Rhodopseudomonas palustris: one gene and its partner. The protein of the gene in region 2 interacts with the protein of the main gene of each other region in a pairwise test. Links are inferred from orthologs where the notes say so. Each region holds a gene or a part of one and is shown on either strand. Other genes may lie near its edges.

Region 1 (7,616 bases), 3.2 Mb from region 2 along the record:
GCAGTTCGACACCCCGTGGAGTGGCTCGCCAGGTAACATCACCTCCAACCTGATCGGCGGCTACGACGATTCGACCGGCATCAACCAAGTTGCCTACACTGCTCAGTTCGGCAACGGCGTTACCGCGTCCGTGTCGTTGGAAGATCCGTCGTCCTATAATCAGGGCGGTCTGTACAACGTCAGCGCGATCGCAGCTCAGACGTTCAATGCTTCGGCCACGCCGACGCTTGGCGTTAATAATTCGGCCGTGGCCTACATGGGCGGCGTTCCGGGCGTAAACTCGTATGGCGGCGTGCAGATCCCCGACATCGTCGGTCAGGTGCGCGTCGATCAGGCCTGGGGCCTCTTCCAAGTGTCGGCTGCTGCGCATCAGATTCGCGCCAGCTACTACACTTCTAGCTCGACCGGTTCGGCGTCTGAGACTCTTGGACACCCGGACGACAAGTGGGGCTACGCCGTTCAGGCCGCTTTGTCGCTCAAGAACTTGCCCACGGGCGCTGGCGATAGCTTGAACTTGAGCGCCACTTACGCGGACGGCGCGAGCCGCTACGTGATTGGTGGTACCAGCCCAAACAACTTTGCGATGTACGGCAGTTCGGGTCTTGCCTACCAGAGCGTGGCTCTCGGATTCTCGGGAGACGGTGTGTTTGGCAATTCGACGGACATCCAGAAGTCGTCCGTCTGGGGCGTTCGTGGTGCGTTCAACCACAATTGGAACCCGAACTGGTCGACATCGGTGTTCGGTTCCTACACTAACTTCTCGTGGAGCGGCGGCGCCAAGGATCTGATCTGTGGTCGCGTTCCTGGCGTCACTCTCGCCGCAAACGTGACTTACACGGGTGTCTGCGACCCGAGCTTCAACATCGCTCAGATCGGTACCGTGACTCGTTGGACTCCGGTGAAGAACCTCACGTTCTCGGGTGAAGTCATTTACACTTTCCTTGATCAGAAGAGCACCGGCACCATCACCCCAGGCGCGGTTAGTAACGCCAAGCCGGCGGTGGCGTATGAACTCAAGGATCAGGGAACGTGGACTGGCGCGTTCCGCGTCCAGCGCACCTTCTAAGCTAACACGAAAGGAACTTGTAAACCTCCAAGGAACCTCCGGCGATGCCCCGCCGGAGGTTTTCCTTTTTTGGAGGTCTTAATCCAGCGCGTCGAGCTTGCTCCGCGTTTGGATAACCTCATCAAGTCTTACCCGGCCTGCTAACGAATCCCGGACGCCGTCCCTTTGTCTTCCGGAACGTTTTCTTGCCTTGGAACTTGTCGTCGCGGAGACTACGCGATGCGCAAGCTGATCGGCTTTGACGACGACACGCTCGACAAACTTACACAGCTCGGCCGCGATCGGATGGCGACACTCCAAGAGCTCGCCGACGAGGCGTTCGCCGACCTTCTGAAGAAGCACGGCGTGCCGATCGACTTGAAGGATGCGCTGCGCAAGAGCGTAGCGCCGGCTCTGCATCGCAAACATTAAGGAGCAGCCGATGTCCGCCGACCCGGATCCGTTCACGCTGGGCGAACGCGCAGCGCGCCAGAGCATTCCCGCCGAATCCAATCCCTATCACGAGGGCAGCGAAGAACACGCGCTGTGGGCGGCCGGTCATGAGCGCGTCGCGACCGCAATCGAAGCGAACGAGTCCGAAGGAACCTGACGGAAGCCGGCCGCGAGGGCCGCGGCTCTGCTCACCCGATCTTCTTAAGCCCCTTGGCGTAGCGCTGGCCGTTGGCGACATAAAAGCCAGCGCCTGCCAGCATCGCTAGGACCTGTTCGGGGGAAAGCGTCCGCGCGACCTTGGCCGGCGCCCCGAGAATCAGAGAGTTCTCTGGAAACGACTTGCCTTCAGTGACCACAGCGCCTGCCCCGACAACGCAGCCACGCGCCAGCTTGGCGCCATTCATCACGATCGCACCCATCCCGATCAAAACGCTGTCCCCGATGGTGCAGCCGTGCAGGATGACGTTGTGGCCGATGGTGCAGCCTTTGCCGACCTTGAGCGGAAACCCCGGATCGGTGTGGCAAGTCGTGCCGTCCTGAATGTTGGAGCCCTCGCCGATCTCGATCCATTCGTTGTCGCCGCGCAGAACGGCGCCAAACCAGACCGAGACCGAACTACCGAGGCGAACTTTGCCGACCACCGAGGCGCTGTCAGCGATGAAGTAATTTCCATCTGCCGGAAGATCAGGCCGCTGCCCGTCAAGTTCGTAGATCGCCATCGCTGTCTCCTGTCGTCCGCTCCGTCATGACAATGCAGCGGCCTCGACGCAATGGTTTTCAGGTGAACACTCCGAGAGCCTGCAACGCCATCACAACCACGGTTCCTGACATCAGGCTCCAGAACCCAGCCAGCAGAGTCGCCAGCATCACGAATTGCGCACGCCGGAGATCGGAGGTGCGCGGCCCGGTCAGCGTGTTGCGCATGATGATAAACGGCGCTGCGAACATCAGAAACGGAAGTGCCGCAAAGCTCTGCGGGACCACGCCCTGTTGCAGCAGACTGAAGCCGGCGGGGCGCTGCGCCATCGCCTGATAGGCGCTGGTCAGCGCGCCGGCGACGGCAAAGCCGATCAGAAGCGAGAACAGATTGTTGAGCGCATCGGGCGACATCAGCTTCCCAGCTCGATGGGTAGGCTGAAGGTGTCGCAAAAATCGACGACGGGCGCCACGACAGCCTTAAGAAAAGGTTAACGCGCCGAAGAAGAATTACTCACGTGCGCCGCACAATCCCGTTCGGGACCGATTCGCCGCGTGGCATAGTCCAACTGATTCGTGGTGTCGGATGTCTGCGTTGTCATGACTTTGGTATCGTCGCTTCCGGGCCGTCCGCGCGATTCCCGCGCCCGGCGCAATCATTCCCGCGTCCCGTTGATGATCGGCGGTGCGATCGGCGCGGCCTCGATTGCGGCTGTTGCCTATCTGCTGTGGCCGACTTGGCACGTGCAGACGGTCGGTGATCCGGATCGCACCCCGGTGACGATTGGTGACACGCTGTTCAATGTGCCGACCAAGGCATTTCGGGTGAAGTATCAACGCCGCTCCGGGCCGCAGGAGCGCGTCGACCTCGCGTTCCTGTATCCGTCACTGCTGCCGCCAGAGCGCGCTACGCATAAGACGGCAGAGGAAATCGCCGAATTTCAGCCGATTGATCGGATTTTCGTCTCGATCGCCGCACACCAGGACACGCTGGCGCCTGAGACACGGCTGCGCACGATCTATCCCCGCTATCTCGCGCCGGTCGCTCCGCAGACCACGGATGGGCTGACAATGCGCCCGTTCCTGGAAGGCTCACCTTACGCGAACGAGGATCTGTTCGTAGCTACGGAGCAGCCTGAACTGGCCGCGCGCTGCACGCGAGATCGGCAAACGCCGGGAATGTGCCTCAGCGAAATGCGGATCGAAGGCGCCGACCTCACCTTCAGGTTTCCGCGACAATGGCTGACCGAGTGGCGGAACGTCGCGCAAGCGATCTCGCAGCTCGCCGCGCAGATGCATGTGCGCGGCTGAGGCGATAGATCCGGTTACTCGACGTCGGCCAGGTCGTCTTCCAGGATCGCCATCTGGAACTGGAACGAGCGATCGTCGTCTTCGTCGTCGACGAACAGCACGCCGATGAACTCCTCGCCGATATAGACCTCGGCCGAATCTTCCTTCTTCGGGCGCGGCACCACGCGGATTTTCGGATTGCCGAACACCCGCTTGAGATAGGCATCGAGTTTTCTGACTTCCTGAACGTCCACGGTAATCTCCAATTCATCTGGGCGATGGCTGACGCAGCGCCGACGGTATTCGTTTCGTCGCGCGACCGGCCATGGCCGGGGTCGCCGTCAGTACTTTCTCACGGCCGCTGCCGCAACCCCTCGCGGCGAGTTGCGAACCGCAATCGAGGCCGATGGCAATTCGACCGATCAGAGACCAATCGCGTTGATCATCTGATCCATGGTGCGTGACGGCTCGGCGCAGCCGGCCTCCCCCACCACCTTGGCCGGCACACCGGCGACGGTCATGTTGTGCGGCACCGACTTCAGCACCACCGACCCCGCGGCGATGCGCGCGCAGTGTCCGACTTCGATGTTGCCGAGAATCTTGGCGCCGGCGCCGATCATCACGCCGCGCCGGATCTTCGGATGGCGATCCTCGTGCTCCTTGCCGGTGCCGCCGAGCGTGACGCCGTGCAGGATCGAAACGTCGTCGTCGATCACTGCGGTTTCACCGACCACCAGACCGGTGGCATGATCCAGGAAGATGCCGCGGCCGATCTTCGCTGCCGGATTGATGTCGGTCTGAAACACCGCCGACGCCCGGCTCTGCAGATACAGCGCGAAATCCTTGCGCCCCTTGCCGAACAGCCAGTGCGCCAAACGATGCGTCTGAATGGCGTGGAAGCCCTTGTAGTACAGCAGCGGATCGATGAAGCGCGACGTCGCCGGATCGCGATCGAACACCGCCACCATATCGGCACGAAACGCGTTGCCGATGTCCGGCTGATCGCGCAGGGCGTCTTCGTAAGTCTGACGGATCAGATCACCGGACAGCGCCGCATGATCGAGCCGCTCGGCGACGCGATGCACCACCGCGTCTTCCAGACGATCATGATGCAGCACGCTCGCAAAGATGAAGGAGGCCAATTCGGGCTCGCGCCGAACGATGTCTTCGGCTTCGCTCCGCACCCGCTCCCAGATCGGATCGAGCGCCGTCACGTTCGCACTCTGCGGATTGATCTGATGCATCACCATGCCGGCTCTCTCGATCGGTCGTTCAGAACACTATACCACGCCAGCCGCGGCGCTGTCGCGGCGACTGTCGAAGCCGGCTCGGCACGTGCCAAGAATCGTTAAACCCTTGAAGCCAGCCGATATTCCGAGAGCCAGCGCCATCATCGCGAACCCCTCACCTTTTCAAAGTGGGCGGCTGCGGCGACGGAATCAAGGCCGGACCGGCGGGGCGCCGTCACGGGCGCCGCGCCAGGAAATCCACCACGCCTTCCTTGTAAACCCTGTCGCCGACCGCGCGCATGTGGTCGCGGCGCGGGATATCCAGCACTTCCGAGCCCGGAATGATGTCGCCGAGGTCGTGTGCCGAGCCGGCGACGTCGTCGTCTGTGCCGACCGCGATCAGCACCGGGACGGCGATCTGCGCGGCGTCCTCGCGGCTCATCAGTCCGCGCGATCCGCGCATACAAGCGGCGAGCGCTTTGCGATCGGAACGGGTCTGATCCGCGAAGGCGCGAAAGGTGCGACCAACCGGATCGGTGACATCGTCGAGCGCGTCGGCCTCGAGCGCGTGCGCGACGTTTTCACCGGGACGCCCTTCGTTGCTGAGGAGCCCCATGCCGAGACCGCCGAGCACGAGCGAGCGGACCCGCTGCTCCTGCCACCGAGCGAGATTGGCGCCGATCCGCGCGCCCATCGAATAGCCCATGACGTCGGCGCGCGCGATGCTAAGATGATCCATCAGGGCCACCGCGTCGGAGGCCATCGCCTCGAGCGTGTAGTCGTTCGGATCGTACAGCTTGCTGGACTCGCCGTGACCGCGATTGTCGATCGCGATGACCCGGCGCCCGGCGCGCTTCAATTCCGACAGCCAGGACGGATACACCCAGTTGACGTTCTTGTTCGATGCGAAGCCGTGAATGAGCAAAATGGGCTCGCCCTCGCCTTCGTCGAGGTAAGCGATGTTGACTCCGGCGTGATCAAAGCTCGGCATCAGGTATCCGTCGTTGATAATGGGAATAAGCGTGGAGGATTACTTCGTCAGGCCCGGGGGCGGGCGCAGCCGAGCCACACGATCCGCCGCGTCGGCGAACCAGCATGGCCACGATCCGCGTAAGCGTAACGAACAGCATCGAACTCTATCATTCCTGCACCGCTCGCACTATGCCTCGGCCGTGGCAGATGCCGCGCCGAGGGACGGCTGCGGCTGTCTGGTTGCGGCAAGCGCGCGTTTGGCCGCCTTACGTTTGCGGCGATCGAGCCAGCGTTGCGTCAGCCGCTCGGTGCCGGCCTTCAGCGAGGTAACGAAGCCGATCAGCATCATCAGCGCACTGAAGATCCACGAGGCGAAATTCCACAGGCCGGTCGTGAGCAGCAAAGCGCCACGCCCGAGCAGCTTGATGATCGCACGAGTCTGACCACCTTTCGCTTCGGCAAGTTTCGCGGCCCGCGCCACATCCTTCGGATTTTCGGCAACCTTAAGCGCATCGAACGCGCCGCGCGTGCCGGCCTTCTCGCCGATCCTGCCGACATCCTTGGCGAACCGCATCAAACCGCCGGCTTTCTCGGTGCGGACTGCAGCCTTCACCGCATCGAGCGTCTGCGCCGGGCGAAGCAGCGACGCATCAGCGACGGCACGTTGCAGCGCCGGCGCATCGACCACTTCGCGAGCCGAACGACCGGCCCATTTCGCAAGGCCCTCGCTGATACGTCCGACCTTGCGCGCATCCTTCACCAGGGTCAGCCCGGCCCGCGCCGGCGCCGCTGCGCCGACGCTGACATAAGTCGCAGCGGTCACTGCAATGCCCGCGGCCGCGAGCCCGAGCACCAGATGATCAGCAGCCTCCCCGGTCGCCAGATGTTTGCCCTCGCGGATCACGTCGCGGATATCGCCGAACACGAACAGATCGCCCGTGATCGTGCCGGACAGCCCTGCGAGATCGTCGGCCTGGCCGGTGACGAGACCGGTCGCGAACCGTGTCGCCACCTGCGCAGGCGCACGATCCGCAGCGACCGCATCATCGACGCGCCGTGTCAGTTCGTCAGCCAACGCGACCCGATGCGCGCTGGCCAGTTCGACCAGGCTGCGCGCGAGATCAGCATCACCCGCGGCGAGTGCAGCCTCGATCTGTCGCGGGATCATGCCCTGATCTCGCCACAAAGCCTCCGCGATCTGCAGATCCGACAAGCTCGCCGGATCATCCTGAGCGGCGATCAGTTTGGCACTGTACCGGGCGTGCGGCCATGCGGCGACCAGCGCCACAGCGCTGATTGCAAGGCAGAACTTCGCCACGCCGAGTTGTAGCCGCATCCGGTCCTCGTGTTTCTCCCTAGGAGATGGTGCGTCATCACTTCGACACAACCGATCAGACGAAAGGAGGGCTTCTCCCACACCACGGGATTGTGTCGAATTTCACCGGGCAATCTCTATCCGGCCGCTCTAGGAATCAGGCAGCGGCGCCGGTATGGTGCGCTGCACTGTTAGTTGCCCTCCGCTGTCAGCAAAGGTGAGCTGAATGTCCGACCACGTGGTTCCCCACTTCCAGAACGATGCCGGCGTTGCGACGATCGAAATCGGTTCGCGGGAATTTATGTGCGTCGGCGCCGCCCCTCCGTTCGATCATCCGCACGTGTTTCTCGACCTCGGTAACGACAACGAGATCATCTGCCCATATTGCTCGACGCTGTATCGCTACGCGGCCGATCTGAAGCCGGGCGAAGCCCGCCCGCCGGAATGCGTGCTGAAGGACAAGGTCGCCTGATCGGACGCTGACCGCAACGTGGCGGTCTCCCGAACCATTATCGTCGCGGGAGCCGGAATTGGCGGCCTGACCGCCGCATTGGCGCTGGCCGCCAAGGGGTTCCGAGTCATCGTACTGGAGCGCACCGAACGCCTCGACGAAGTC
Region 2 (7,768 bases):
CGCCGCCGCTTACTTCCTGCAGGCCAAGGGGCCGAACGGCCGGCCGCTCGATCCGGTGGCGCGCTTCCACCTCGGCAACGGCGCGCGGCTCGACCGGCTGAACTTCCTCGGCGATCGGTCGCCGAACGGGATGCGGCAGTCGCACGGGCTGATGGTCAACTACCTATATGCGCTCGGCGACATCGAGGCCAACCACGAGGCGCTGTTCGAACGCGGCCAGATCGCCGCAGCGTCCGCGGTGCGCAAGCTGGTGCCGACCAAGCCGGTGACCAGCGAGCCGCGCAAGGGCAACGCGAAGACCGCCAGCGCCCCGCAGCCCGCGCCGACGGCATGATAAACGACGGCATGCCTGCCGCATCTTACACGGGCCTCACATCGTCATTGCGAGGAGCGACGCGCCGAAGCAATCCACCTCGATCCACTCGGTTCCTGGATTGCTTCGCTTCGCTCGCAATGACGAAGACAACTTGGGAGTGATCCGATGAGCTGGATGCCCACCAACGATCCGGTGCTCGGCGATCCGACCACCTGCGATGCGCTGGAATTGATCATCGTGCCGCGCACCCGAGATCTCGGCGACGGCTTCGCGGTGCGCCGCGCGCTGCCGCACGGCAAGCGCCAGATGGTCGGCCCGTTCATCTTCTTCGATCATTTCGGGCCGGTGCAGTTCATCGCCGGCAAGGGCATGGACGTCCGGCCGCATCCGCATATCGGGCTCGCCACCGTCACCTATCTGTTCGACGGCAAGATCATGCACCGCGACAGCGAGGGCAACATCCAGGAGATCGCGCCCGGCGCGATGAACCTGATGACCGCCGGCCGCGGCATCGCGCATTCCGAGCGGACGCCCGACGTGGAACGGCGCGACGGCCAGTCGATGCTCGGCCTGCAGAGCTGGATCGCGCTGCCGCAGGCTGCCGAAGAGATCGCACCGAGCTTCCAGCATTTCGCCGCAGCGACGCTGCCGATGGTGCAGGACACCGGCTTCACCGCCCGGGTGATCGCCGGCTCGGCGTTCGGCAAGGCCTCGCCGGTGACGATGGTGTCGCCGTGGTTCTATGTCGAGGTCAACGCCAAGGCCGGCACCGCGGTGCCGCTCGACCCCGACCACGAGGAGCGGGCGATCTATGTGGTCGACGGCGAGGTCGAGATCGCCGGCGAGCGCCACGTCGGCCCGACACTGCTGATTTTCTGCCCTGGCGACCGCATCACTGTCCGGGCAAAGACGGACACGCGGATGATGTTCCTCGGCGGCGATGCGCTGGAGGGGCCGCGCCACATCTGGTGGAATTTCGTCTCGTCCAGCAAAGAGCGCATCGAACAAGCCAAACAGGACTGGAAAACCGGCCGTTTCGCCGCAGTCCCGAACGAGAGCGAGTTCATTCCGCTGCCGGAATGATAGACTGCGGGCCCGAAACGATCCCCGCCGCCGGTTGCTCCGGTGGCCGTCTCTGCCTGGAACACCGCCCATGACCACGATGCTCTCGAGCGACCTGCCGCTGACCAAGATCGGCCGCGGCAAGGTGCGCGACATCTATGCCGTCGACGACGACCGGCTGCTGCTCGTCACCACCGACCGGATCAGCGCCTTCGACGTCGTGATGGGCGAGACCATTCCGATGAAGGGCGCGGTCTTGACCCAGGTGAGCGCGTTCTGGTTCGGCCAGCTCGGCGGCGTGGTGCCGCATCACATGATCAGCGCCGATATCGACGAGATCATCGCCGCGGTCCCGGCGCTGCAGGGCCATCGCGCGGCGCTGGCCGGCCGCACCATGCTGTGCCGGCGCACCACCGTGTTCCCGATCGAATGCGTGATCCGCGGCTACATCACCGGCTCGGCCTGGAAGGAGTACGCCGCCTCCGGCACGCTGGCGGGCGAGAAACTGGCCGAAGGGCTGAAGGAGAGCGAGCGGCTGGAGCCGCCGATCTTCTCGCCGGCCACCAAGGCCGAGACCGGTCACGACGAGAACATCACCATCGCGCGGATGCGCGAGATCATCGGCGACGAGGCCGCCTACACGCTCGAGAGCATGACGCGCGCGATCTACACCCAGGGCGAACAGGTCGCCCGCGAGCAGGGCATCATCATCGCCGATACCAAGTTCGAGTTCGGCCGTGACAAGGACGGCCGCATCATCCTGATCGACGAGGTGATGACGCCGGATAGTTCGCGGTTCTGGGCGGCCGATACCTACGCGCCGGGCCGGTCGCAGCCGTCGTTCGATAAGCAGCCGCTGCGCGATTATCTCGATGCCGAACGCCGCGCCGGCCGCTGGAACGGCGAAGCGCCGCCACCGAAGCTGCCCGCCGAGATCGTCGAGGCGACCTCGAAGCGCTATCTCGACGCCTACCGCCGGCTCACCGGCGCCGATCTGGTGGTGACTTAAGTCAGCGCTGCGCCGGATCGCGGGCACACCCGCCATCCGGCATCAGCATCTACACTCTTTCGATCACACGCCTTCGAACAGCACCGTCGACAAATAGCGTTCCGAGAACGACGGAACGATCGCCACGATGGTCTTGCCGGCGTTTTCCGGCCGCTTGCCGAGCTCAATCGCGGCGGCGATCGCCGCGCCCGACGAAATGCCGCCCGGGATACCCTCGTGGCGCGCCAGCGCGCGCGAGGTTTCGATCGCGGTGGCGCTTGGGATCTTGACCACCTCGTCGATCACCGAGCGATCGAGGATGTCCGGCACGAAGCCGGCGCCGATGCCCTGGATCTTGTGCGGGCCGGGCGCGCCGCCCGACAGCACCGGGCTTTCTTCCGGCTCGACCGCCACCACCTTCAGCGACGCCTTGCGCGGCTTCAGCACCTGGCCGACGCCCGAGACGGTGCCGCCGGTGCCGACGCCGGCCACGAAGATATCGACCGCGCCGTCGGTGTCGTTCCAGATCTCTTCCGCGGTGGTGCGGCGATGCACCGCCGGGTTGGCGAGGTTCTTGAACTGCTGCGGCATCACCGCGTTCGGGGTCGCCGCCACCAGTTCTTCGGCCTTGGCGACCGCCCCCTTCATGCCCTTGGCGGCTTCGGTCAGCACCAGTTCGGCGCCGAGGAACGCCAGCATCTTGCGGCGCTCGATCGACATCGATTCCGGCATCACCAACTTCAGCCGGTAGCCCTTGGCGGCCGCCACAAACGCCAACGCAATACCGGTGTTACCGGAGGTCGGCTCGATCAGCACGGTGTCGGGCTTGATGATACCTTCCTGCTCCAGCGCCGCGATCATCGCCGCACCGATACGATCCTTCACGCTGCTCGCCGGATTGAAGTACTCGAGCTTGGCATAGATGGTCGCGTTGACGCCGTGCTGCTGCGGCAGCCGGTTCAGACGTACCAGCGGCGTATCGCCGTAAGCATCGGCGATCGACTCGTACACCCGGCCGCGGCCGGGACGGTGGGCGGGTGCTTCTGCGACGGCTTTGATCGATGCGGTTGCTGCGCTGGACATGACGCCTCCTCACTTAGGTTGGCGGATTTACGGGAACTGTCACTGGGCAATCTGCTAGGCCGCCGCGGCCCCGTCAACGCGGCGGGTAAAAATGGAACAAACACCTCTAAAGCGACGGGTTTCTGGAATACGTCTGCTGCTTATGCGCTCCAGCTTGGGCTGAAATCCCGCCCTGCGGGAGAGACATTTCTGCATCGCCCTTCACAAGCCCGTCACGCTGACTGTAGTATGCCTTCGCATGCTGCTTCGCAGCGTCGATCGACGGGGGTCAGGAGCGTTTCTTGAACGCGCATGTCTCACATGGCGGTTGGCCGGTGCTGGTGCTCAACGCGGACTTCCGGCCGCTCAGCTACTATCCGTTGTCGCTTTGGTCGTGGCAGGACGCGGTCAAAGCGGTGTTCCTTGATCGCGTCAATATTGTCGCCCATTACGACCGCGCGGTGCATAGTCCGAACCACGAGTTTCGGCTTCCCAGCGTCGTCTCTCTGAAATCCTTCGTCAAACCGACCACGCATCCGGCCTTCACCCGGTTCAACGTGTTCCTGCGCGATCGGTTCGTCTGCCAGTATTGCGGCGCCCCCGAAGATCTCACCTTCGATCACATCATCCCGCGCTCCAAGGGCGGCCAGACCACCTGGGAAAACGTCGTCGCCGCCTGCTCGCCGTGCAACTTGCGCAAGGGCAATCTGACGCCCGAACAGGCCAAGATGTTTCCGCGCCAGACCGCATTCGCCCCGACGGTGCATCAGCTCCATCGCAACGGCCGACTGTTCCCGCCGAACTATCTGCACGAGAGCTGGCTCGATTACTTGTACTGGGACACCGAGCTGGATCCGTAGCCCTCGGCCGGACGTCATCTCGTCGCCCCCCGTCATCACACCTGCCCTGCCCGCTTTACACCGCCTCCCGCAGGCTGCACTGCTGCGTTCGAATGCGCGTGCGAACGGATCGGTGATGTCGGGTTTTCTTGTTCTGCTGGTGCTGCTGGCCCTCTGGGTGGGCTGGCGGATGGCGTCCAGGCGGACGGTGCTGCCTTGCCCGTCGGAGATCGCCTGGCTGGTGGAGATGGAGAACCCGCTGGCGCGCGCCACGCGCTCCGAACAGGTCGTGGCTCAATTACAGCTGCGGTCGGGCGACCATGCGATCGACATCGGCTGCGGCCCCGGACGGGTGACGCTTCCGCTGGCGCGCGCTGTCGGACCAGGCGGCCAAGTGACCGCGCTCGACATTCAGGACGGCATGCTGGCGAAGGTGGCCGCCAAGGCTGAGGCCGAAGCGCTGACCAACATCCGCCCGCTCCGCGCCGACGTGCGGCAAGCAGCCGTCGCGGCGGGCTCGCTCGATGCCGCCGTGATGGTGATGGCACTCGGCGAATTTCCGCGCGGCCCCGAAATCTTTCCGTCGGTGCATCGCATGCTGCGCCCCGGCGGCCGACTACTGGTCGCCGAGAGCGTGTTCGATCCGCACTACGTCTCCCGCCGCCGCGTGCGCGAGCGGGTTTCGGCTGCGGGATTTCGGGAGCTGCGCTGCACCGGCAACGCGTTCGGCTACAGCATCACGTTTGAGCGGCCGTAGAGCAGTTCCGCGTCAGATCGAAGCGCCGTCTCGAACCATGCGGTTCTGCAAGCTAACGACCGCTCAGAAGCGCAGTCCTGATTCTGTCGAAGCCAGACATACGCTAGCCGCCAGCGACGTGACGTCCGGCGCGGCTCGTTGCAGAGCCGCAGCGTCAATGGCAGGTCGGCAGGTGCACGATCCACGGTTCGTCGAACACGTGCTCTTCCAGATTCACGCCCGGCCCGCTGCGGTCGATCACCACGAAATCCTGCGCGGCGCCGAACGGCGTCAGCACGCTGTGCCAGATGTTGCGGGCGTAGCAGATGCCCTGATGCGGGGCGGTGACGAAGGCCTGCGGCGCGCCGGGCTTGCCGGCTTCATCCGGGCAGACCACCACCAGAAACGGCGCGGTGTTCAGCGGCACGAACGCCTGGGCGCCGAGCGGATGGCGCTCGACCAGGTTGAGCCAGAGCGGCATCGCGTAAGGCTGCGCCTCGACCAAGCCGACCACCACGCGCGCGCCGTCGCCGATCACCTCGATCTCGGCGAGGTCGTGGAAGCGCCTTGCCATGCCGGCATTCATCGGACGCGAAGAGGCCTGCGCCGTATCGATCACCTGCCCGAACGGCGCGAACGCCGCCGCCGTCAGCGGCTGCGCCACGATTTTTCGCGCGGTCGCAGTCATCGTCCGAGCCCGCGGCGGCCGAGCGCCGGGTGACGGTTGACGTCCTTGTACAGCAGATAGCGGAAGCGGCCGGGACCGCCGGCGTAGCAGGCCTGCGGGCAGAACGCGCGCAGCCACATGAAGTCGCCGGCCTCGACTTCGACCCAGTCGCGGTTGAGCCGATACACCGCCTTGCCTTCGAGCACGAACAGCCCGTGCTCCATCACATGGGTTTCCTCGAACGGAATCGAGGCGCCGGCCTGCAACGTGACGATGTTGACGTGCATGTCGTGGCGCAGATCCTCCGGGGAAACGAACCGCGTCGTCGCCCAGGTGCCGCCGGTGCCGGTCATGCCGGCGGGCTCGATCTCGGGCTCATGGGTGACGAAGGCATCCGGCGCAGCAAGACCATGGACAGGTTCGTAGGCCTTGCGAATCCAGTGGAAGCGCGCCGGCTCGGAGCCAGCGTTATGCAACCGCCAGCCGCAGCCGGGCGGCAGATAGGCGTAGCTGCCGGGGCGCAGCGCGTGGCACTTGCCGCCGAGCTCGAGGCTCGGCGCGCCGCCGACCACGAAGACGACGCCTTCGCCCTGCGGATCCGGCTCCGGATGGTCGCTGCCGCCGCCGGGCGCGACCTCCACCAGATATTGCGCGAAGGTCTCGGCGAAACCGGACAGCGGCCGCGCCAGAATCCAGACGCGGGTATTGGTCCAGCCGGGCAGCAGGCTGGTGACGATATCGCTCATCACGCCGTGCGGGATCACCGCATAGGCCTCGGTGAACACCGCGCGGCCGGTGTGCAGCGTGCTCTGCGGCGGCAGCCCGCCGCAAGCCGGGTTGTAGATCGGGGCGTTCATCGCGGTCTCCCTGCGTTTCTTGGTATCAGGCTGGGCGGTCAGGCAGAGGCTTCGGCGATCGGCGCGTCGAGGATTGCGGCGGTGTCGGTGGTGACCTCGCCGTTCAGCACGCGTTTTGCCTGGGCGCGGTCGATATCGCCCTCCCATGCGGCGATCACCACGGTCGCTACGCAGTTGCCGACCAGATTGCCGAGTGCCCGGGCAATGCCGACGAACCAGTCGACCGACAGCACCAGCACGAGCCCGATCAGCGGAATATCCGGCACCGCCGACAGCGTCGCGGCCAGCACCACGATCGCCGAGCCGGGAACGCCGTGGGCGCCCTTGGAGGTCAGCAGCGCGATGCCGAGGATCACCAATAGATGGCCGAACGACAGCGGCGTATTGGTGGCCTGGGCGATGAACACCGTCGCCAGCGTCAGATACAGCGAGAACGCATCGAGGTTGAACGAGTAGCCGGTCGGAATCACCAGACCGACCGTGGAGTCCTTGATGCCGAGCCGCTCCAGCTTGCGCATCACCTGCGGCAGCACGCTGTCGGATGAGGCGGTGCCGGCCACCACCGTCAGTTCTTCGCGCAAGTAAGCCAGCAGCTTGAACAGGCTGAAGCCCGCCAGCCGCATGATGCTGCCGAGGATCACGAACACGAACAGCGCGACGCCGGCATAGAACAGGCCGACCAACAGGCCGAGCTGCTTGAGCGAGCCGATTCCGTATTTGGCGACCGTGAACGACACCGCGCCGAGCACGCCGAGCGGCGCCAGCTTGACGATGATGCCGATGATCTTGAACAGCACCTCCGTGATGCGCTCGATGCTGTCGGCCAAGGGCTTGCCCCGCTCGCCGAGCAGCGACAGCCCGGCGCCGAACAGGATCGCGATGATCAGCACCTGCAGCACGTCGCCCTTGGCAAACGCGTCGATGAAGGTGGTGGGCACCAGCCGCATGATGAAGTCGGTGAAGCCGGTGACTTCCTTGACGTGACTGCTGTAGCCGGCGAGTGCCGAGCCATCGAGCGTCGCGGTGTTGACGTTCATGCCGGCGCCCGGCTGGAACACGTAGGCCAGCACGATACCGAGCGCGAGCGCGACGGTCGTCACGGCTTCGAAGTAGATCAGCGATTTCAGCCCGACCCGCCCGACCTTTTTCAGGTCGCCGGCGCCGACGATGCCGTTGACCACCACGCCGAACACCAGCGGGGCGATCGCGAACTTGATCAGTTTGATGAACAGGTCGCCGAG

Evidence for each region.
Region 1: the proteins of cysK (region 2) and cysE interact in binary tests that used the Escherichia coli proteins (3 or more experiments, as listed by UniProt). The link is inferred for Rhodopseudomonas palustris from one-to-one orthologs.

What each region holds. Positions count from the first base shown.
Region 1 is NZ_CP019966.1:3,769,089-3,776,704, forward strand. The notes cover bases 2,821-5,572. They hold cysE (serine O-acetyltransferase), read right to left. Parts: upstream 4,735-5,572; coding sequence 3,907-4,734; downstream 2,821-3,906. Other genes in these bases: RPPS3_RS17600 (hypothetical protein), read left to right, coding at 2,821-3,505; RPPS3_RS17605 (DUF3126 family protein), read right to left, coding at 3,520-3,738; RPPS3_RS17615 (alpha/beta fold hydrolase), read right to left, coding at 4,949-5,572. Outside these bases: RPPS3_RS17580 (porin), read left to right, coding at 1-1,066; RPPS3_RS17585 (hypothetical protein), read left to right, coding at 1,286-1,477; RPPS3_RS24655 (hypothetical protein), read left to right, coding at 1,488-1,655; RPPS3_RS17590 (gamma carbonic anhydrase family protein), read right to left, coding at 1,687-2,217; RPPS3_RS17595 (DUF6949 family protein), read right to left, coding at 2,276-2,608; more of RPPS3_RS17600, read left to right, coding at 2,795-2,820; more of RPPS3_RS17615, read right to left, coding at 5,573-5,704; RPPS3_RS17620 (hypothetical protein), read right to left, coding at 5,873-7,021; RPPS3_RS17625 (zinc-finger domain-containing protein), read left to right, coding at 7,227-7,472; RPPS3_RS17630 (FAD-dependent monooxygenase), read left to right, coding at 7,491-7,616.
Region 2 is NZ_CP019966.1:610,281-618,048, reverse strand. The notes cover bases 1,451-4,354. They hold cysK (cysteine synthase A), read right to left. Parts: upstream 3,450-4,354; coding sequence 2,451-3,449; downstream 1,451-2,450. Other genes in these bases: RPPS3_RS02895 (HNH endonuclease), read left to right, coding at 3,731-4,288; RPPS3_RS02905 (phosphoribosylaminoimidazolesuccinocarboxamide synthase), read left to right, coding at 1,470-2,387. In the rest of the region: RPPS3_RS02915 (malonyl-CoA decarboxylase), read left to right, coding at 1-334; RPPS3_RS02910 (pirin family protein), read left to right, coding at 482-1,399; RPPS3_RS02890 (class I SAM-dependent methyltransferase), read left to right, coding at 4,404-5,024; RPPS3_RS02885 (ureidoglycolate lyase), read right to left, coding at 5,179-5,691; RPPS3_RS02880 (bifunctional allantoicase/(S)-ureidoglycine aminohydrolase), read right to left, coding at 5,688-6,527; RPPS3_RS02875 (dicarboxylate/amino acid:cation symporter), read right to left, coding at 6,566-7,768.